Regions from separate parts of the Bacillus sp. T3 genome, predicted to be linked through region 4. Evidence: a T-box and tRNA genes for the amino acid it is inferred to sense, from the RefSeq annotation. Region 4 holds a T-box; the other regions hold tRNA genes.
What was found. The T-box of region 4 lies ahead of pheS (phenylalanine--tRNA ligase subunit alpha). A T-box ahead of a tRNA ligase gene usually reads a tRNA of that ligase, here a tRNA-Phe.

Region 1: it encodes a tRNA-Phe, which carries the amino acid that the T-box ahead of pheS (phenylalanine--tRNA ligase subunit alpha) is inferred to sense. The anticodon was not compared.
Region 2: it encodes a tRNA-Phe, which carries the amino acid that the T-box ahead of pheS (phenylalanine--tRNA ligase subunit alpha) is inferred to sense. The anticodon was not compared.
Region 3: it encodes a tRNA-Phe, which carries the amino acid that the T-box ahead of pheS (phenylalanine--tRNA ligase subunit alpha) is inferred to sense. The anticodon was not compared.

The regions. Positions count from the first base shown of each region.
Region 1 covers NZ_CP137761.1:1,016,050-1,021,317, reverse strand. The annotation lists gene glgB (1,4-alpha-glucan branching protein GlgB) at 1-1,036, opposite strand, end outside; gene RGF10_RS05270 (hypothetical protein) at 1,247-1,384, shown strand; tRNA gene RGF10_RS05265 (tRNA-Glu) at 1,656-1,727, opposite strand; tRNA gene RGF10_RS05260 (tRNA-Ser) at 1,736-1,826, opposite strand; tRNA gene RGF10_RS05255 (tRNA-Asn) at 1,835-1,909, opposite strand; tRNA gene RGF10_RS05250 (tRNA-Ile) at 1,927-2,003, opposite strand; tRNA gene RGF10_RS05245 (tRNA-Gly) at 2,009-2,082, opposite strand; tRNA gene RGF10_RS05240 (tRNA-His) at 2,094-2,169, opposite strand; tRNA gene RGF10_RS05235 (tRNA-Phe) at 2,200-2,275, opposite strand; tRNA gene RGF10_RS05230 (tRNA-Asp) at 2,297-2,374, opposite strand; tRNA gene RGF10_RS05225 (tRNA-Met) at 2,378-2,451, opposite strand; tRNA gene RGF10_RS05220 (tRNA-Ser) at 2,486-2,579, opposite strand; tRNA gene RGF10_RS05215 (tRNA-Ile) at 2,596-2,672, opposite strand; tRNA gene RGF10_RS05210 (tRNA-Met) at 2,683-2,759, opposite strand; tRNA gene RGF10_RS05205 (tRNA-Ala) at 2,780-2,855, opposite strand; tRNA gene RGF10_RS05200 (tRNA-Pro) at 2,877-2,953, opposite strand; tRNA gene RGF10_RS05195 (tRNA-Arg) at 2,962-3,035, opposite strand; tRNA gene RGF10_RS05190 (tRNA-Leu) at 3,046-3,134, opposite strand; tRNA gene RGF10_RS05185 (tRNA-Gly) at 3,142-3,216, opposite strand; tRNA gene RGF10_RS05180 (tRNA-Leu) at 3,223-3,307, opposite strand; tRNA gene RGF10_RS05175 (tRNA-Lys) at 3,321-3,396, opposite strand; tRNA gene RGF10_RS05170 (tRNA-Thr) at 3,403-3,478, opposite strand; tRNA gene RGF10_RS05165 (tRNA-Val) at 3,482-3,557, opposite strand; rRNA gene rrf (5S ribosomal RNA) at 3,570-3,686, opposite strand; rRNA gene RGF10_RS05155 (23S ribosomal RNA) at 3,799-5,268, opposite strand, start outside.
Region 2 covers NZ_CP137761.1:4,254,111-4,259,378, reverse strand. The annotation lists rRNA gene RGF10_RS21890 (23S ribosomal RNA) at 1-772, shown strand, start outside; rRNA gene rrf (5S ribosomal RNA) at 835-950, shown strand; tRNA gene RGF10_RS21880 (tRNA-Glu) at 993-1,067, shown strand; tRNA gene RGF10_RS21875 (tRNA-Val) at 1,074-1,149, shown strand; tRNA gene RGF10_RS21870 (tRNA-Thr) at 1,153-1,228, shown strand; tRNA gene RGF10_RS21865 (tRNA-Lys) at 1,235-1,310, shown strand; tRNA gene RGF10_RS21860 (tRNA-Leu) at 1,326-1,410, shown strand; tRNA gene RGF10_RS21855 (tRNA-Gly) at 1,418-1,492, shown strand; tRNA gene RGF10_RS21850 (tRNA-Leu) at 1,501-1,590, shown strand; tRNA gene RGF10_RS21845 (tRNA-Arg) at 1,627-1,700, shown strand; tRNA gene RGF10_RS21840 (tRNA-Pro) at 1,709-1,785, shown strand; tRNA gene RGF10_RS21835 (tRNA-Ala) at 1,807-1,882, shown strand; tRNA gene RGF10_RS21830 (tRNA-Met) at 1,906-1,982, shown strand; tRNA gene RGF10_RS21825 (tRNA-Ser) at 2,062-2,154, shown strand; tRNA gene RGF10_RS21820 (tRNA-Met) at 2,327-2,400, shown strand; tRNA gene RGF10_RS21815 (tRNA-Asp) at 2,404-2,480, shown strand; tRNA gene RGF10_RS21810 (tRNA-Phe) at 2,521-2,596, shown strand; tRNA gene RGF10_RS21805 (tRNA-Tyr) at 2,626-2,710, shown strand; tRNA gene RGF10_RS21800 (tRNA-His) at 2,717-2,792, shown strand; tRNA gene RGF10_RS21795 (tRNA-Gln) at 2,809-2,883, shown strand; tRNA gene RGF10_RS21790 (tRNA-Gly) at 2,956-3,029, shown strand; tRNA gene RGF10_RS21785 (tRNA-Ile) at 3,035-3,108, shown strand; gene RGF10_RS21780 (ATP-binding protein) at 3,378-4,994, opposite strand.
Region 3 covers NZ_CP137761.1:4,096,182-4,101,449, forward strand. The annotation lists gene RGF10_RS23985 (methyl-accepting chemotaxis protein) at 1-193, opposite strand, end outside; partial or broken gene RGF10_RS23990 (CHASE4 domain-containing protein) at 194-1,243, opposite strand; tRNA gene RGF10_RS20920 (tRNA-Leu) at 1,872-1,953, opposite strand; tRNA gene RGF10_RS20925 (tRNA-Leu) at 1,977-2,062, opposite strand; tRNA gene RGF10_RS20930 (tRNA-Cys) at 2,098-2,171, opposite strand; tRNA gene RGF10_RS20935 (tRNA-Gly) at 2,186-2,260, opposite strand; tRNA gene RGF10_RS20940 (tRNA-Gln) at 2,266-2,340, opposite strand; tRNA gene RGF10_RS20945 (tRNA-His) at 2,358-2,433, opposite strand; tRNA gene RGF10_RS20950 (tRNA-Trp) at 2,446-2,519, opposite strand; tRNA gene RGF10_RS20955 (tRNA-Tyr) at 2,528-2,612, opposite strand; tRNA gene RGF10_RS20960 (tRNA-Phe) at 2,655-2,730, opposite strand; tRNA gene RGF10_RS20965 (tRNA-Asp) at 2,736-2,812, opposite strand; tRNA gene RGF10_RS20970 (tRNA-Met) at 2,817-2,890, opposite strand; tRNA gene RGF10_RS20975 (tRNA-Val) at 2,922-2,997, opposite strand; tRNA gene RGF10_RS20980 (tRNA-Glu) at 3,014-3,088, opposite strand; tRNA gene RGF10_RS20985 (tRNA-Ser) at 3,108-3,199, opposite strand; tRNA gene RGF10_RS20990 (tRNA-Asn) at 3,204-3,278, opposite strand; rRNA gene rrf (5S ribosomal RNA) at 3,299-3,415, opposite strand; rRNA gene RGF10_RS21000 (23S ribosomal RNA) at 3,528-5,268, opposite strand, start outside.
Region 4 covers NZ_CP137761.1:1,171,841-1,177,108, reverse strand. The annotation lists gene pheT (phenylalanine--tRNA ligase subunit beta) at 1-1,200, opposite strand, end outside; gene pheS (phenylalanine--tRNA ligase subunit alpha) at 1,219-2,262, opposite strand; T-box leader at 2,529-2,825, opposite strand; partial or broken gene RGF10_RS06010 (TrmH family RNA methyltransferase) at 2,889-3,651, opposite strand; gene sspI (small acid-soluble spore protein SspI) at 3,777-3,986, shown strand; gene RGF10_RS06000 (M42 family metallopeptidase) at 4,074-5,159, opposite strand; gene RGF10_RS05995 (dUTP diphosphatase) at 5,237-5,268, opposite strand, start outside.

The DNA of each region.
Region 1 (5,268 bases), 160 kb from region 4:
CATGCTGATGAACTGTTTTGTTTAGATTTTTTAGAAAATCCAAACCAAATGTATTTACATGTTCTCCATTTGAGTTCGGCCAGAAAATGATATTGGAGACGGCATCGACTCTAAACCCATCAACATGGTAATACTTCATCCAAAACAGTGCATTTGAAATCAAAAAGCTATGAACTTCACTTTTTCCTAAATCAAAGTTTGCCGTTCCCCAAACGTGATTTTCACGATCGTTTGTGGCTTTATATTCATAGGTGTAATCTCCATCAAAGCGGTACAGTCCGTGTGCATCTTTACAAAAATGCCCTGGTACCCAATCCAGAATGACTCCCAATCCATTCTGATGACATTGATCAACAAAATACATAAAATCTTCTGGTGTACCGTATCGGCTAGTTAAAGAATAGTAACCTACACCTTGATAGCCCCATGAAATATCGAGCGGGTGTTCAACGAGTGGTAATAATTCCACGTGGGTAAATCCCCCATCAAGTACATAAGGAATTAACTCATCAGCAAATTCTCTGTAATTTAGAAAGCTTCCGTCCGGCTTCTTTTTCCATGAACCCGCATGTACTTCATAAATGACCATCGGTTCCGCCGCAGCACTTTTCCTTGCCTTTTTTCTTTTCCATGCTTGGTCGTTCCATTTATAACCCTCTAAGTTATAAACAACGGATGCTGTGCGTGGTCTCAGTTCTGAATAAAAACCATAGGGATCTGCTTTTAACAGCCTTTCCCCATCTTGTGAAATAATTTCATACTTATATAGACAGCCCTCTAGGTTCCCCTCGAGAACGAGTACCCAAACACCTTCTTTATTTAACTTATGAAAGGCATACCCATTTCCATTCCAATTATTAAAATCGCAAGCAAGGTTTACTTCCTTAGCATGAGGCGCCCAAACACAGAATCTAGTAAATGAGCGATCTCCCTCTTCAAAAATATGAGCTCCAAATAATTGATAGCTTTCAAACAATGTACCCTCGTGAAAGAGATACAATTCATACTCAGTAGGTAAAAATGTTTTCACTGTCATTTGACACCCCGCCACTCTTTTTTTACTTGGCCTATTTAAAACTATACTATTCTCTACAATATTATCCTAGAAATAATTTTCCAAATATTAAGACAACAAATCGTAATATATGATACATAACGAGGTTATTCTCGGCATTCTACTCCGTTTCGACATAATAATCATGGTAATATGACAAAATAAACATATAAATTGAAAGGAGAATTTTTTATGAAAGACCAGACTGGAAAAAGACTAGAAAACAAGCAGGGTGAGGTTCCATTATTTGAAGCACCTGATGAAAAAATACTAGCAACAGGTGATATGTTTAGAGGTCCTTCTACCGGATTCACATCCGATCTCGATTAAAGCAATCCAGGAAGAAATTTACCAGAGGAGGATATAGAACAGGATTTAAGATAAGTCTTTAGTCCTATACTAATTATTATTTAGATATAACACTTTTAAGTAAGCGCTTTATTGTTTTTTTAAAAAAACGTATCAGTTTTAATTATTTATTTGAGAGAATTACTACACGGTGTGATAGTAGAAATGTAATTTATTCGTAAGGAATTCGATTGCAAATCAAATCTATGAAAACAATAAAAAAGCTATTAACATGTAGTTAATAGCTTTTTTATGACCCCTACGGGATTCGAACCCGTGTTACCGCCGTGAAAGGGCGGTGTCTTAACCGCTTGACCAAGGGGCCAATTTATCTGGCGGAGAAGGAGGGATTTGAACCCTCGCGCCGGTTACCCGACCTACACCCTTAGCAGGGGCGCCTCTTCAGCCTCTTGAGTACTTCCCCAAATAAATTGGCTCCGCAGGTAGGACTCGAACCTACGACCGTTCGGTTAACAGCCGAATGCTCTACCACTGAGCTACTGCGGAACGTTAGTAAAAACATATGGTGGGCCTAAATGGACTCGAACCATCGACCTCACGCTTATCAGGCGTGCGCTCTAACCAGCTGAGCTATAGGCCCATATTTGGAGCGGGTGATGGGAATCGAACCCACAACAACAGCTTGGAAGGCTGTGGTTTTACCACTAAACTACACCCGCGAATATTAAAATGGGGCGACTGATGGGAATCGAACCCACGAATGCCTGAACCACAATCAGGTGCGTTAACCACTTCGCCACAATCGCCATCATTTCACACTTTTTTTAGCATGATAATGGTGGCTCAGGACGGAATCGAACCGCCGACACAAGGATTTTCAGTCCTTTGCTCTACCGACTGAGCTACTGAGCCATACATTTCTTTTCATAAAAATGGCGGTCCTGGACGGGACTCGAACCCGCGACCTCCTGCGTGACAGGCAGGCATTCTAACCAACTGAACTACCGGACCATATTGCGGGGGCAGGATTTGAACCTGCGACCTTCGGGTTATGAGCCCGACGAGCTACCGAGCTGCTCCACCCCGCGACAATAAAAAATTTTATTAATTTGTTTAAAATAATGGCGGAGGAAGAGGGATTCGAACCCCCGCGCGGTTTAACCCGCCTGTCGGTTTTCAAGACCGATCCCTTCAGCCGGACTCTGGGTATTCCTCCGCATATAAGATATTCATGGTGGACCTTGTAGGACTCGAACCTACGACCGGACGGTTATGAGCCGTCTGCTCTAACCAGCTGAGCTAAAGGTCCTAAAAAAATATGGTAGCGGCGGAGGGGATCGAACCCCCGACCTTACGGGTATGAACCGTACGCTCTAGCCAGCTGAGCTACACCGCCATAATTTTGATTAAGATAGTTGGTGGAGTCTAGGGGGATCGAACCCCTGACCTCCTGCGTGCAAGGCAGGCGCTCTCCCAGCTGAGCTAAGACCCCATACACAATGAGAAGTTTTAATGGTCGGGAAGACAGGATTCGAACCTGCGACCCCTTGGTCCCAAACCAAGTGCTCTACCAAGCTGAGCTACTTCCCGGAATTAAGCGCGCCCGAAAGGAGTCGAACCCATAACCTTCTGATCCGTAGTCAGACGCTCTATCCAATTGAGCTACGGGCGCATTATTAAAGTGGTGCCGAGGACCGGAATCGAACCGGTACGGTAGTCACCTACCGCAGGATTTTAAGTCCTGTGCGTCTGCCAGTTCCGCCACCCCGGCAAAAATCTGGAGCGGAAGACGGGATTCGAACCCGCGACCCCCACCTTGGCAAGGTGGTGTTCTACCACTGAACTACTTCCGCAAAATATGGTGCGGGTGAAGGGAGTCGAACCCCCACGCCTTGCGGCGCTAGATCCTAAGTCTAGTGCGTCTGCCAATTCCGCCACACCCGCATATATTTTAAAATGGTGAGCCATGAAGGACTCGAACCTTCGACCCTCTGATTAAAAGTCAGATGCTCTACCAACTGAGCTAATGGCTCGAAAAATGGTGCCGGCTAGAGGACTTGAACCCCCAACCTACTGATTACAAGTCAGTTGCTCTACCAATTGAGCTAAACCGGCATATGGTGGAGGATGACGGGCTCGAACCGCCGACCCTCTGCTTGTAAGGCAGATGCTCTCCCAGCTGAGCTAATCCTCCATTTTGTAACAGCCCAGGCAGCGTCCTACTCTCACAGGGGGAGAGCCCCCAACTACCATCGGCGCTGAGAAGCTTAACTTCCGTGTTCGGTATGGGAACGGGTGTGACCTTCTCGCTATCGCCACCAGACTATTATTTTCATAAAGACATTATTTATTATAATAATGTTTTTATACTTTTGCAAGAGAATTTTTATTTCATTCCCTCAAAACTAGATAATGTAGAAGAAGAAAAACGTTTTTTGGTTAAGTCCTCGACCGATTAGTATCAGTCAGCTCCACATGTCGCCACGCTTCCACCTCTGACCTATCAACCTGATCATCTTTCAGGGATCTTACTAGCTTGCGCTATGGGAAATCTCATCTTGAGGGGGGCTTCATGCTTAGATGCTTTCAGCACTTATCCCGTCCGCACATAGCTACCCAGCTATGCCTTTGGCAAGACAACTGGTACACCAGCGGTGCGTCCATCCCGGTCCTCTCGTACTAAGGACAGCTCCTCTCAAATTTCCTGCGCCCACGACGGATAGGGACCGAACTGTCTCACGACGTTCTGAACCCAGCTCGCGTACCGCTTTAATGGGCGAACAGCCCAACCCTTGGGACCGACTACAGCCCCAGGATGCGATGAGCCGACATCGAGGTGCCAAACCTCCCCGTCGATGTGGACTCTTGGGGGAGATAAGCCTGTTATCCCAGGGGTAGCTTTTATCCGTTGAGCGATGGCCCTTCCATGCGGAACCACCGGATCACTAAGCCCGACTTTCGTCCCTGCTCGACTTGTAGGTCTCGCAGTCAAGCTCCCTTGTGCCTTTACACTCTACGAATGATTTCCAACCATTCTGAGGGAACCTTTGGGCGCCTCCGTTACTTTTTAGGAGGCGACCGCCCCAGTCAAACTGCCCACCTGACACTGTCTCCTACCCCGATCAGGGGTATGGGTTAGAATTTCAATACAGCCAGGGTAGTATCCCACCGATGCCTCCACCGAAGCTGGCGCTCCGGTTTCTACGGCTCCTACCTATCCTGTACAAGCTGTACCAAAATTCAATATCAGGCTACAGTAAAGCTCCACGGGGTCTTTCCGTCCTGTCGCGGGTAACCTGCATCTTCACAGGTACTATAATTTCACCGAGTCTCTCGTTGAGACAGTGCCCAGATCGTTACGCCTTTCGTGCGGGTCGGAACTTACCCGACAAGGAATTTCGCTACCTTAGGACCGTTATAGTTACGGCCGCCGTTTACTGGGGCTTCGGTTCAAAGCTTCGCTTGCGCTAACCTCTCCCCTTAACCTTCCAGCACCGGGCAGGCGTCAGCCCCTATACTTCGCCTTGCGGCTTTGCAGAGACCTGTGTTTTTGCTAAACAGTCGCCTGGGCCTATTCACTGCGGCTCTTCTAGGCTTTAACACCCAAAAGAGCACCCCTTCTCCCGAAGTTACGGGGTCATTTTGCCGAGTTCCTTAACGAGAGTTCTCTCGCTCACCTTAGGATTCTCTCCTCGACTACCTGTGTCGGTTTGCGGTACGGGCACCTTTTATCTCGCTAGAGGCTTTTCTTGGCAGTGTGGAATCAGGAACTTCGGTACTATATTTCCCTCGGCATCACAGCTCAGCCTTTACGGAAACGGGATTTGCCTCATTTCCAGCCTAACTGCTTACACGCACATATCCAGCAGTGCGCTTACCCTATCCTCCTGCGTCCCCCCGTTGCT
Region 2 (5,268 bases), 1.5 Mb from region 4:
CCGTAGAAGCCGGAGCGCCAGCTTCGGTGGAGGCATCGGTGGGATACTACCCTGGCTGTATTGAAATTCTAACCCATACCCCTAATCGGGGTAGGAGACAGTGTCAGGTGGGCAGTTTGACTGGGGCGGTCGCCTCCTAAAAAGTAACGGAGGCGCCCAAAGGTTCCCTCAGAATGGTTGGAAATCATTCGTAGAGTGTAAAGGCACAAGGGAGCTTGACTGCGAGACCTACAAGTCGAGCAGGGACGAAAGTCGGGCTTAGTGATCCGGTGGTTCCGCATGGAAGGGCCATCGCTCAACGGATAAAAGCTACCCCGGGGATAACAGGCTTATCTCCCCCAAGAGTCCACATCGACGGGGAGGTTTGGCACCTCGATGTCGGCTCATCGCATCCTGGGGCTGTAGTCGGTCCCAAGGGTTGGGCTGTTCGCCCATTAAAGCGGTACGCGAGCTGGGTTCAGAACGTCGTGAGACAGTTCGGTCCCTATCCGTCGTGGGCGCAGGAAATTTGAGAGGAGCTGTCCTTAGTACGAGAGGACCGGGATGGACGCACCGCTGGTGTACCAGTTGTCTTGCCAAAGGCATAGCTGGGTAGCTATGTGCGGACGGGATAAGTGCTGAAAGCATCTAAGCATGAAGCCCCCCTCAAGATGAGATTTCCCATAGCGCAAGCTAGTAAGATCCCTGAAAGATGATCAGGTTGATAGGTCAGAGGTGGAAGCGTGGCGACATGTGGAGCTGACTGATACTAATCGATCGAGGACTTAACCAAAAAACGTTTTTCTTCTTCTACATTATCTAGTTTTGAGAGAATGAATTTTCTCAGTTAAATAGTCTGGTGGCGATAGCGAGAAGGTCACACCCGTTCCCATACCGAACACGGAAGTTAAGCTTCTCAGCGCCGATGGTAGTTGGGGGCTCTCCCCTGTGAGAGTAGGACGCTGCCGGGCTAAGCCCCTTTGGGGTTTTTATTTTGTCAATTTTTCTCAGATGGCCCCTTGGTCAAGCGGTTAAGACACCGCCCTTTCACGGCGGTAACACGGGTTCGAATCCCGTAGGGGTCACCAATATGTGGAGGATTAGCTCAGCTGGGAGAGCATCTGCCTTACAAGCAGAGGGTCGGCGGTTCGAGCCCGTCATCCTCCACCATATGCCGGTTTAGCTCAATTGGTAGAGCAACTGACTTGTAATCAGTAGGTTGGGGGTTCAAGTCCTCTAGCCGGCACCATTTTTCGAGCCATTAGCTCAGTTGGTAGAGCATCTGACTTTTAATCAGAGGGTCGAAGGTTCGAGTCCTTCATGGCTCACCATTAATATGAATATATGCGGGTGTGGCGGAATTGGCAGACGCACTAGACTTAGGATCTAGCGCCGCAAGGCGTGGGGGTTCGACTCCCTTCACCCGCACCATATATTCGCGGAAGTAGTTCAGTGGTAGAACACCACCTTGCCAAGGTGGGGGTCGCGGGTTCGAATCCCGTCTTCCGCTCCAATGATATTGCCGGGGTGGCGGAACTGGCAGACGCACAGGACTTAAAATCCTGCGGTAGGTGACTACCGTACCCGGTTCGATTCCGGTCCTCGGCACCATTTTTGTTTTGTGATAGCAAATCAAAAAAACTATATGCGCCCGTAGCTCAATTGGATAGAGCGTCTGACTACGGATCAGAAGGTTATGGGTTCGACTCCTTTCGGGCGCGCTTAATTACGGGAAGTAGCTCAGCTTGGTAGAGCACTTGGTTTGGGACCAAGGGGTCGCAGGTTCGAATCCTGTCTTCCCGACCATTAAAACTTCTCATTGTGTATGGGGTCTTAGCTCAGCTGGGAGAGCGCCTGCCTTGCACGCAGGAGGTCAGGGGTTCGATCCCCCTAGACTCCACCAAAAACATCTTAAATATAATTTTTGGCGGTGTAGCTCAGCTGGCTAGAGCGTACGGTTCATACCCGTAAGGTCGGGGGTTCGATCCCCTCCGCCGCTACCATTTTTTTGAATTTTAAGCCTCGCTGTTTAGAATTAAAAAATGCTCATGACTGTTTGAGTCTTATATGATTTATTTATATGGAGGAATACCCAAGTCCGGCTGAAGGGATCGGTCTTGAAAACCGACAGGCGGGTTAAACCGCGCGGGGGTTCGAATCCCTCTTCCTCCGCCATATTTATATCAAATTTAAAATTTTACCGTCGCGGGGTGGAGCAACGAGTGTTACTTCATTGATAAAACTGCGAGTTGTACCGATTGAGCAGCTCCTTGAGTATGCTAACTGAAATCGGGACAGCCCTTACTAAGACTTAGGGCATGAAGAAAACTTTATAAATTTTTACCGTCGCGGGGTGGAGCAGCCCGGTAGCTCGTCGGGCTCATAACCCGAAGGTCACAGGTTCAAATCCTGTCCCCGCAATATGGTCCGGTAGTTCAGTTGGTTAGAATGCCTGCCTGTCACGCAGGAGGTCGCGGGTTCGAGTCCCGTCCGGACCGCCATATTTATACCAGTAGTGATTCCTACTGTTGAAAGTAATGTGGCTCAGTAGCTCAGTCGGTAGAGCAAAGGACTGAAAATCCTTGTGTCGGCGGTTCGATTCCGTCCTGAGCCACCATGAAATTTATTTATATTTCTTTCTTATATGGAGGGGTAGCGAAGTGGCTAAACGCGGCGGACTGTAAATCCGCTCCCTCAGGGTTCGGCGGTTCGAATCCGTCCCCCTCCACCATTTATGGCGATTGTGGCGAAGTGGTTAACGCACCTGATTGTGGTTCAGGCATTCGTGGGTTCGATTCCCATCAGTCGCCCCATTTTAATAACTTTTATTGGGCTATAGCCAAGCGGTAAGGCAACGGACTTTGACTCCGTCATTCGTAGGTTCGATCCCTGCTAGCCCAGCCATTTGTATACAATAAAGCTAAGAGGTTCAAATCCCAGTCTCAAATCTGGTGTTGCCTTCAAAATTTTAAATATGCGGGTGTAGTTTAGTGGTAAAACCACAGCCTTCCAAGCTGTTGTTGTGGGTTCGATTCCCATCACCCGCTCCAAATATGGGCCTATAGCTCAGCTGGTTAGAGCGCACGCCTGATAAGCGTGAGGTCGATGGTTCGAGTCCATTTAGGCCCACTCTATATTTGCAAAGATTTAGCAAAGACAGTGATAGAATTATGTCGTAGCTAAGTGGAGATAATCCTATAAGGTGCGAAATATTAAGAAAGGGTAAAGCCGTATGGCTTTACCCTTTCTTTTTCTGTGATAAAGGATGGAGCATAAAATAACCATTGTGAAAAAGAATCTACCAATATAAAGATAAAGTAGGTAAGGTAAAAAACGACACCTAAAAGTATACTAGGTGCCGTTTTACTATATAGATATTTTTGAAAATCTCAACATTATTACATTTGTGAGTCTATGAAAGGAAGCTCGATAATAAATTCAGTTCCATTTTCGTTACTGTTCGCCTGAATTGAGCCATGATGGTTCTCGACTATTTTTTGAGACACTGATAAACCTAGTCCAGTACCAATATCCTTAGTAGAAAAGAATGGTTCGAATATATGAGTAAGAACAGAAGCGTCGATTCCTTTTCCATTATCACTAAAGATAAATTGAACGTGGGAGTTAGCTAGTTTGGTTTTGATTTTAATGTTTAGCGGCTTATTCCCTTTAGCCTGCATGGAATTTTGAAATAAATTGATAAATACCTGCAACAATTCTTCACGATTACAATGGATGGAAAGATTTTTTGTTGCAGGATGAATGTCTACGTTTATTTCAATATTGTGAAGCAATGCTTCACTTTCGAGAAATTTCCATAGGTAGTCAACAAGGAAATGTTGCACCTGTATAATTTCAAATTCTTTTGCCGCAGGCTTTGCGATTCTCAAGAAATCAGTAATGATTTTATTAGCACGGTCAATTTCTGGAATTAATAAACTGGAGAAAAGTTGCGATGTTTTTGGATCAACATCTTTTTCAAGAAACTGTAAATATCCTCTAACGGTTGTTAACGGATTTCTTATTTCATGTGCAATACCTGCTGCAATTCGACCCGCAAGACCCTGTTTTTCAGCCTGTTTTATTTTTTCCTCCATTAAATACCGATCAGTAATGTCCCTGAACTTTGCGAAAGCTCCGACCACTTTTCCTTCCTCATAGATGGGTTGGGCATCTAATAAACAGACTACTGGTTTTCCGGCAGAGTTATTAAATTTCAGTTCTACATTTTCAAATATTTCTTCACATTCAATTACGCGTTTAAAATGATTTCCAATAAAAGCGGACTTATATATGCTCGTTCCTAAATCAGATTTTCTACTTAAGTTTAATATTTTTTCAGCAACCGTATTAATATCTGTTGTAATACCCGCTTCATCTGTAATGACGATCCCATTTTTTGATTTGCTTAACATAACTTGATTCATGATACTAAGGGTTCGATTTTGTTTTCTTAGTAACAGTTCTCTTTCAATTGAATCTACAACCTGAGATAGCATAGATAAAAATAGGGGATTTTGATAAGCAATGGGCATCATAATACCAACACTACCAAGTAAATTATTTTCATCCGTATAATGGAATGGTGCACCATAACAAGCAATTTCATGAAGAAACTTATGATAATGATCTTCGCCTATTAATCTTACAGGATGTCTTTGCTCTAATGCCAAGCTAACTACGTTAGTACCCATGTCTTCCCTGGAAAAACGACATCCCAATTTTATTCCTAATTGCTCTACGGTTGCCTTTATAGTTTCGTCACCAACTGTATCTAATAAATATCCTTCAGAATCAGAGATGGCAATTAATAAAGGGGTTCCTTTTAAGGAATCCAAAAGTTTATAGGAGAAAAAACTAACAACAGATAAAATCTCATTGTAAGCCTTTCTTTTGATGAAAAGTTCTTGTTCCGTCATAATTTTTTTTGGAAACGTTATTTCATTAGGATTCATTCCACTTTCTTCACACATTTTATTTGATTGCGATATATAGTTTGGTTCTTTTTCAGTCATCCTGTAGACTCCTCAACGTTGTCAGAAATACAATATTGCTTTATTTATTAATAAAAGATAAATGTATTATATACTTTATAAAAATACCAATACAATTATAACAAATAGAATGGTTATATGAACAAAGGAATTAATGGTTGAAATGAAAGCGACAAGGAGTAGAGGGGCAAAATTGACCATAAATAAAGGATATAGGGAAGACCATGCTTTTGGACATGATTTTTCCTGTATCCTTTTTGAAAGATAAGAAAGTATAAAATTTTGATGGGTGTCC
Region 3 (5,268 bases), 1.7 Mb from region 4:
CTTCATTTAAGGATTCAATTGTACGTAAAAGTTGCGTCTCTGAACCACTCGCTACTTGTTCAACGGATGTTGATATTTGATGGGAAGCTTGCGTTGTCTCCTCAGAACTCGCAGAGAGTTGTTCAGCCGAAGTAGCTGCCTGTTCAGTTGTTTGAGCTACAGCTTTAATTAAAGCTTTGAAATTATTTATCATGATATTTATTGAATTACCTAATTGGCCTAATTCATCTTGCCGGTTGCTAACTTTATCCTTCACAAAATATGTAAGATTTCCATCTGATATCTCTTTTGATATGGAAACTAAGTACTTTATTGGTTTTAAAATTGATCGATTAATCAATACAGATAATAAAATTAACACTAAGATTAATATTAAACCAATATTAATCGTTAATTTTAATATTTCACTTTTTACCTTGGTAGTTGTTATGTGCTCTTGATTTAAATATAAAACACCAATCGGTTTACCAGATATATCTTTAAGGGTAGTACTCATTTCAGCATATTCCACGGAATTACGTTGAAATGTTTGAAATAACTTTTTCGTTGGATACTTATTTAATTCAGCTAAATTTTTGGAGAGTTTATCCAATGTAATATTATTAGAACTGGATAAGAAGGTCCCGTTATTAGTCAATAAAGCAATATTGTCTTGTAACGTATCCTGAATATCCCCTAACGCTTTATTATCAAGTATTCTTCCAAAAATCAATATACCAGTTGGTTTAGCATCCCCGTCTTCATTTGTGATTTTAGATGCAGCGATTACAGCTAAGCCTTTTTCCGTTTCCATTAATCCCGTAATTTCATTCTTAGTTTCTAAACTTTCAATAATTGTTTTATTAGATAACCTACCAACAAACTCTTTTACATCTCCAACTTGAGAGATGACATTACCCTTTAAATCAGTAGTGGTTATAAAGGAAACATTTGGGATAACCTCAACGCCAACATTAACATTTTCCTCAATCCAAGGAATATCTTTATTTTTCACAGCTTCTCTATTTTCTTCCCAATTGGAATTAGTCTTTATAACTCCAAGTAGATTTTCACCAAAATTTTCAAATATCTTTTGAGATATCTCGTTTGCTACAAGGACTCGTTCTCGTTCCATTTTAGTCAGATCTTTTTCAATACTGGTATGTAGAAAATACCCAAGAATTAATATAGGTATTACTAAAAATATGATAAAGAAACCTATCATTTTAGTTAGTAAAGATTGGGGAATTTTATTTTTTTTCATATACGCCTCCACATAATAATTAATTAAATAAAACTTACTTCTAATACTTTTTTATCATGATTAACTTAAACATCATTCATGCTATGCACGGAATTTTTAATTACCTTTATAAATGATTAATTTGAAATCACCTCATAGTTTAAAATACAAAGAAAATCCTTGAAATTTTATATTACAATAGTCCTAAAACAAATGTTATTCAATAGTGAATTTGTCATAGAATATTCGAATATTTTAAACTTTAAAAAGTTATTTATTATCAAATTAAGAAAAATCTAATTATAAATGGGATGTGTATCTATTCTCTATTGCAGATGAAAACTTGTATCAGCCTCTCAGGTCAATCATTTCCACAAAGGCTCCAGGGGATCGCGGTAGGGTTGTTGAAACGTTACAATGATCAGTTACTAAACAATCTTTAATCAGTTGAATTTAGGTCTTTTGTTGGGGAATTAGTAAATATGGATGTATGAGGTCTTAAATTTCTAATTTTGCGACCATCAAAAAAATTATGCACCATTTTATGTATACGATATTTTTGTAGGAATCAAACTTGAGATTAATAAAAAAACGTTTCTTACACATTGTAAGAAACGTTTTTTTATCGCAATAACATGCGATGAGTTGATACCGGTGGTCGGGGTCGAACCGACACTCCAGAAGGAACACGATTTTGAGTCGTGCGCGTCTGCCAATTCCGCCACACCAGGCGCGGTATTATTAACTTTTTAAATGCCGAGGGCCGGAATCGAACCGGTACGGTAGTCACCTACCGCAGGATTTTAAGTCCTGTGCGTCTGCCAGTTCCGCCACCCAGGCGTAAAAATCTAGCTAAAAGTTATTTATCAAATAAATGGAGGCGGCAACCGGATTCGAACCGGTGGTAAAGGTTTTGCAGACCTCTGCCTTACCACTTGGCTATGCCGCCATGTTAATTAAAATTGGAGCGGAAGACGGGATTCGAACCCGCGACCCCCACCTTGGCAAGGTGGTGTTCTACCACTGAACTACTTCCGCGAAAATGGCTGGGCTAGCAGGGATCGAACCTACGAATGACGGAGTCAAAGTCCGTTGCCTTACCGCTTGGCTATAGCCCAATATTAATTAATTATAATGGGGCGACTGATGGGAATCGAACCCACGAATGCCTGAACCACAATCAGGTGCGTTAACCACTTCGCCACAATCGCCACTATAAAATTTGGCAGGGGTAGTAGGAATTGAACCCACACCAAAGGTTTTGGAGACCTTCGTTCTACCTTTAAACTATACCCCTATAATAAATGGTGGAGGGGGACGGATTCGAACCGCCGAACCCGGAGGGAGCGGATTTACAGTCCGCCGCGTTTAGCCACTTCGCTACCCCTCCACATATAATAATCATTTTTATTTTAAGTCATATAACTATAAATGGTGGCTCAGGACGGAATCGAACCGCCGACACAAGGATTTTCAGTCCTTTGCTCTACCGACTGAGCTACTGAGCCATAAATGGCGGTCCGGACGGGACTCGAACCCGCGACCTCCTGCGTGACAGGCAGGCATTCTAACCAACTGAACTACCGGACCGTTATTGCGGGGGCAGGATTTGAACCTGCGACCTTCGGGTTATGAGCCCGACGAGCTACCGGGCTGCTCCACCCCGCGACGGTAAAAATTATTTATTCTTTTAAAAATATGGTGGAGGATGACGGGCTCGAACCGCCGACCCTCTGCTTGTAAGGCAGATGCTCTCCCAGCTGAGCTAATCCTCCACAAACATTTAGATAATGGTGACCCCTACGGGATTCGAACCCGTGTTACCGCCGTGAAAGGGCGGTGTCTTAACCGCTTGACCAAGGGGCCATATTGTTTAAAGTTATAATGGCGGAGAGCAAGGGATTTGAACCCTTGAGACAGGGTTACCCGCCTACACGATTTCCAATCGTGCTCCTTCGGCCACTCGGACAGCTCTCCAATATGGCTCCGCAGGTAGGACTCGAACCTACGACCGATCGGTTAACAGCCGATTGCTCTACCACTGAGCTACTGCGGAATAATAAAATTTTGTAACAGCCCAGGCAACGTCCTACTCTCACAGGGGGAGAGCCCCCAACTACCATCGGCGCTGAGAAGCTTAACTTCCGTGTTCGGTATGGGAACGGGTGTGACCTTCTCGCTATCGCCACCAGACTATTATTTTCATAAAGACATTATTTATTATAATAATGTTTTTATATTTTTGCAAGAGAATTTTTATTTCATTCCCTCAAAACTAGATAATGTAGAAGAAGTAAAACGTTTTTTGGTTAAGTCCTCGATCGATTAGTATCAGTCAGCTCCACATGTCGCCACGCTTCCACCTCTGACCTATCAACCTGATCATCTTTCAGGGATCTTACTAGCTTGCACTATGGGAAATCTCATCTTGAGGGGGGCTTCATGCTTAGATGCTTTCAGCACTTATCCCGTCCGCACATAGCTACCCAGCTATGCCTTTGGCAAGACAACTGGTACACCAGCGGTGCGTCCATCCCGGTCCTCTCGTACTAAGGACAGCTCCTCTCAAATTTCCTGCGCCCACGACGGATAGGGACCGAACTGTCTCACGACGTTCTGAACCCAGCTCGCGTACCGCTTTAATGGGCGAACAGCCCAACCCTTGGGACCGACTACAGCCCCAGGATGCGATGAGCCGACATCGAGGTGCCAAACCTCCCCGTCGATGTGGACTCTTGGGGGAGATAAGCCTGTTATCCCAGGGGTAGCTTTTATCCGTTGAGCGATGGCCCTTCCATGCGGAACCACCGGATCACTAAGCCCGACTTTCGTCCCTGCTCGACTTGTAGGTCTCGCAGTCAAGCTCCCTTGTACCTTTACACTCTACGAATGATTTCCAACCATTCTGAGGGAACCTTTGGGCGCCTCCGTTACTTTTTAGGAGGCGACCGCCCCAGTCAAACTGCCCACCTGACACTGTCTCCTACCCCGATTAGGGGTATGGGTTAGAATTTCAATACAGCCAGGGTAGTATCCCACCGATGCCTCCACCGAAGCTGGCGCTCCAGGTTTCTACGGCTCCTACCTATCCTGTACAAGCTGTACCAAAATTCAATATCAGGCTACAGTAAAGCTCCACGGGGTCTTTCCGTCCTGTCGCGGGTAACCTGCATCTTCACAGGTACTATAATTTCACCGAGTCTCTCGTTGAGACAGTGCCCAGATCGTTACGCCTTTCGTGCGGGTCGGAACTTACCCGACAAGGAATTTCGCTACCTTAGGACCGTTATAGTTACGGCCGCCGTTTACTGGGGCTTCGGTTCAAAGCTTCGCTTGCGCTAACCTCTCCCCTTAACCTTCCAGCACCGGGCAGGCGTCAGCCCCTATACTTCGCCTTGCGGCTTTGCAGAGACCTGTGTTTTTGCTAAACAGTCGCCTGGGCCTATTCACTGCGGCTCTTCTAGGCTTTAACACCCAAAAGAGCACCCCTTCTCCCGAAGTTACGGGGTCATTTTGCCGAGTTCCTTAACGAGAGTTCTCTCGCTCACCTTAGGATTCTCTCCTCGACTACCTGTGTCGGTTTGCGGTACGGGCACCTTTTATCTCGCTAGAGGCTTTTCTTGGCAGTGTGGAATCAGGAACTTCGGTACTATATTTCCCTCGGCATCACAGCTCAGCCTTTACGGAAACGGGATTTGCCTCATTTCCAGCCTAACTGCTTACACGCACATATCCAGCAGTGCGCTTACCCTATCCTCCTGCGTCCCCCCGTTGCTCAAACGATAATGAGGTGGTACAGGAATATCAACCTGTTATCCATCGCCTACGCCTTTCGGCCTCGGCTTAGGTCCCGACTAACCCTGAGCGGACGAGCCTTCCTCAGGAAACCTTAGTCATTCGGTGGATGGGATTCTCACCCATCTTTCGCTACTCATACCGGCATTCTCACTTCTAAGCGCTCCACCAGTCCTTACGGTCTAGCTTCAACGCCCTTAGAACGCTCTCCTACCACTGACATCGTAGATGTCAATCCACAGCTTCGGTGA
Region 4 (5,268 bases):
ACCTTCTAGAACTTCCCCACCAGCATATTCTGCGATTAAGGCTGCTGCTCGTTCTGCCGCGGCTCTGACGCGGCTAGGATCCACACCTTTTTCATAACGAGTGCTTGCTTCACTGCGCAGGCCATGGTCTTTCGATGCTTTGCGGATTACACCGCCAGTAAAATAGGCCGATTCTAACAGTACCGTTGTTGTATCTGCCTGAACTTCAGAGTTCGCTCCACCCATCACACCAGCTAATGCAACAGGAACGGAGCCGTTTGTAATGACAAGATGATCAGCTGCTAACGTCCGCTTTACATCATCTAACGTAATGATATCTTCTCCAGCCTGCGCACGACGAACTAGCACTTCTTTTGAACCAAAGCGATCATAATCGAACGCATGCAGTGGTTGACCATATTCAAGCAAAATATAGTTCGTAATATCAACAACATTGTTATGTGGACGAATACCTGCTGCCATAAGACGAGTTTGCATCCAAAGTGGCGATGGGCCAATTTTTACATTTTTAATAATCTTTGCCGTATAAATTGGATTATCAGCCTCTGCTTCAACTGTTACCTTAACATAATCAGCTGCTTTTTCGGCTGAAGCTTCGATTTGAGCTTGTGGTAATGTTACTTCTTTCCCTAAAATAGCAGCTACCTCATAAGCAACACCCAGCATACTTAATGCATCTGCACGATTTGGTGTTAGGCTAAGCTCGAGGATTTGATCGTCACGGTTCAACATAGCCAACGCATCTTGACCAACCTCAGTATCATTCGGAAAAACAAAGATCCCTTCAGAATATTCCTTAGCGACTAGCTTGCTTTCAATTCCAAGCTCCTGCAAGGAACAAATCATTCCGTTCGATTCTTCTCCGCGCAGCTTTGCTTTTTTTATTTTAAAATTACCCGGAAGAACCGCACCAACGGTCGCAACAGCCACCTTTTGACCTGCTGCAACATTCGGAGCACCACAAATGATTTGGACAGGCGCTTCTCCACCAAGGTCGACCTGGCATTTGCTTAATTTATCAGCATTTGGATGCTGTTCACGTTCTACAACATGACCAACCACAATGCCCTTCATTCCTTCATTAAGGACTTCAACACCCTCAACTTCAATTCCGCTTTTCGTAATTTTATCGGCTAGTTCACTAGCTGAAATTCCAGTTAGGTCCACATATTCCTGGAGCCATTTATATGATACGAACATAATAATACGTCCCCCTATTTATAATGATTCATGTAAAGAGAATTGCTTTAAGAAACGAATGTCATTTGTATAATAATGACGAATATCATCAACACCATATTTCAACATCGCAATTCTTTCTGCACCCATTCCGAATGCAAACCCAGTGTATTTTTTCGAATCAAAACCAGCCATTTCCAGTACATTCGGATGCACCATGCCTGCTCCTAATACTTCAATCCAACCAGTTCCTTTACATACGTTACAACCTTTACCGCTACATATTTTACAAGAAATATCCACCTCAACAGATGGTTCTGTAAAAGGAAAGAAGCTAGGTCTTAGGCGAATCTCACGATCTTCACCGAACATTTTCTTTGCGAATACATCAAGTGTACCTTTTAGGTCGCTCATACGAATATTCTCGTCTACGACAAGTCCTTCAATTTGCATAAATTGATGGGAGTGTGTCGCATCATCATTATCACGACGATAAACCTTCCCAGGGCAGATAATTTTAACAGGGCCTTTTCCTTGTTTCTTTTCCATTGTCCGCGCTTGCATTGGAGACGTATGGGTACGAAGCAGAATATCCTCTGTAATATAGAACGAATCTTGCATATCGCGTGCTGGATGTCCTTTTGGAAGATTTAATGCTTCAAAGTTGTAATAATCCGATTCAACTTCTGGTCCTTCGGCAATCGTATAGCCCATGCCTACGAATAAATCTTCAATTTCTTCAATAATTCTTGTCAGTGGATGGTGATTTCCTGTTTTAACAGGTCGTCCAGGCAAGGTAACGTCAATTGTTTCAGCTGCAAGTCTTTCGTTGATTGCTGCTGCTTCTAAATGTTGTTGCTTTGCTTCGATTTTGCTTGCAATTTCCTCACGCACTTCATTGACGAGTGCACCCATTTTTGGACGTTCTTCAGCAGAAAGCTTTCCCATTCCTCTAAGGACTTCTGTGATAGGACCTTTTTTCCCTAAATATGAAACACGAATGTCGTTAAGCTCCTTCAAATTTGCAGCTTGCTCAATTTTTTCAAGAGCCTCAGTTTGCAGTTCCTGTAATCTTTCCTGCATGTGTACTTCCTCCTTTATTTACTTCGTTTTGCTTCTTAGCAAAACCATTCTTTAACAAAAGTTGTGTTAAATTAGAATGTTGATTTCCACTCCAGGCGCTCAGCGACCCAGCGGGGAGTCCTGGAGCCTCCTCGGCGCTTTAGCGCCTGTGGGGTCTCCCGCGACACCTTCTCCGGCAGGAGTCTCGCACCTTCCGCTCCAATCAACATTGTGCAAAAAAATTAATAATTTACATTAACACAAACACAAAAAAACCCCGTGCCCGAAAAAGGGACGAGGTTTGGTTCGCGGTACCACCCTTATTAACAAGCAAAAATAAGCCTGTTCGCTTCATTACGATAACGGCTTGTGGCCGATACATCTTTACAATTCGAAAAGCGAAATCGACTAGCTCAACGGCGACTGAAAAATGACGCCTAGGCTAAACACTAATGAATTGGTCCCAATGCCAACTCCTGGAGGTGAACTTCACTTACCCTTATTCCATAAAAATGCTTGCAGTCAACGGCATTTTCTCCCTAAATGGCAGGCAATAAGCTACTTTTCTCCATCATCGTTTTTTTGTTCATGCAATTTGCAGTTAATTATAGTATATTTTTCTAGCATATTCAAATGTTTCTAGAAAATTAACTGCCCTTTTTTAAGTAGTAAAGTAAAATGCCCGATGCAACTGCAACATTTAACGATTCGCTTTTACCTAAAATTGGGATATACAAATTCTTTGTTGTTTGAGCAAGTAAGTCTTTATTAACGCCACTGCCCTCGTTTCCAACAATTAAGGCAAAGCTTGTTGATGGCAGTACCTCAGTATAAACCTGTCCATTTTCAAGCGCTGTCCCGTATACCTGGTATTTCTGCTTGTATGAGCTTTTCGAGCCAAGGTTGAAGGTCATCCGTTATAATCGGTAAATGAAAATGGCTACCTTGTGCCGAGCGCAAAACCTTTGGATTATAAATGTCGACACTGCCCTTCCCTACGACTACCACATCTATGCCCGCTGCATCTGCAGTCCGAATCATCGTTCCAACATTCCCTGGATCCTGAACAGCATCAATGAATAAGAATGTTTTACCTGACACTTTCGTCCGATCCATTTGCTCTTGTTGGCAAATTGCCACTACACCTTGTGGAGCCTCTGTATCACATAATACTTTGATGACATCCTCGGTCACACTTGTAATCGGAATTGCGCCAACATCCCATTTCATAGGGATATCAACTTCCACTTGAATAATTAACTCAAGGATGGCTCCTTCTTTTTTCAACGCTTCCTCAACGAGGTGGAAGCCCTCAATTAAAAATGTCCCCGTTTTATCGCGTTCTTTTTTTGTTAAAAGCTTTTTCCATTCTTTTATCTGTGGATTTTTAACAGAGTGAATGTGCTTCACAATGGTCACTCCTCTAAATTTCGATTTCAATTTCTATATTATAGCCTAATTACGATACATAAAAAAACGTTTTATCGCAAATGCTAGAGTAGTAATGGAAATGGATAATAAAGGAGCGAATAAAAATGAATTTAAATTTACGTCATGCTATTATACAAAATGTATCAGGGAACTCACAGGATGAGCTTCGTGACACGATTGTCGATGCGATTCAAAATGGTGAGGAAAAGATGCTACCTGGTCTTGGCGTTTTATTTGAAGTAATTTGGCAAACAGCCTCAGAGGATGATCGTGTTGAAATGTTACAGATGCTTGAGAGTGGGTTAAAGAAGTAAGACGTTTACTTAAGCAGCGGCTTGGGCACTTACAACTGAGCATATAAAAGAGGTTACTGCAGTTCATTACAGTAACCTCTTTTTATTTTATTGATAGGTAATCCGATCAACAGTCTCGCAATCCAAGCGTTTAATCACTTCGACGACCAATTTAACAGCATTTTCGAAGTCATCGCGATGAAGCATCGCAGCATGAGAATGTATATAGCGCGTTGCAATCCCTATTGATAAAGCTGGCACGCCATTATGGGACAGGTGAATCGCACCGGAATCTGTTCCCCCACCAGGCATCGCCTCATATTGATAAGGAATTTCCTGTTCATCCGCCACATCTGTAATAAAGTCGCGCAAGCCTTTATGGGATACCATCGATGCATCATAAAGAACAATTTGCGGACCCGCACCCATTTTGCCTAACGCCTCTTTCTCTGAAACCCCTGGAGTATCTCCAGCAATTCCAACATCTACGCCAAACGCAATATCTGGTTCGATTTTATACGAGGAAGTTTTGGCACCACGAAGGCCAACCTCCTCCTGCACTGTACCGACTCCATAAACGACGTTTGGATGTTCTGTTCCTTTAAGTCTTTTTAGTACCTCAATAGCAATGGCACAGCCAATTCGGTTATCCCATGCTTTGGCCAGTAGCATTTTTTCATTGTTCATCACCGTAAATTCGAAATGCGGCACGACCATATCGCCTGGCTTGACGCCCCATTCCTTCACTTCATCACGACTCGATGCACCAATATCAATGAACATATCTTTTATTTCAACTGGCTTTTTGCGAGCATCTGCGGACAGAATATGAGGTGGCTTCGAACCAATTACACCTGTCACCTCGCCTTTTCTTGTTACAATTGTAACCCGCTGTGCCAGCATAACCTGCCCCCACCAGCCGCCAACGGTTTGAAAGCGTAAAAATCCTTTTTCATCAATATTTGTAATCATAAAGCCGACTTCATCTAAGTGGCCGGCCACCATTATTTTAGGTCCGCCCTCTTTTCCAACCTTTTTCGCAATCAAGCTTCCGAGATTGTCTGTTGTCACTTCATCTGCAAACGGTGCTATGTACTTTGTCATGACCTCACGAACTTCGCGCTCATTGCCGGGAATTCCTTTGGCATCCGTTAAGTCCTTTAGCATTGTTAACGTTTCATCAAATTTTGCCATGTCGTTCGACTCCCTTAATATGTAGTATTGTTGTCCTTCATTATACAAAACGGCATCCCTATTGTAAAAAGTGCCGATTAATACCCTTGTTTCTGTCTTTCATAATTTA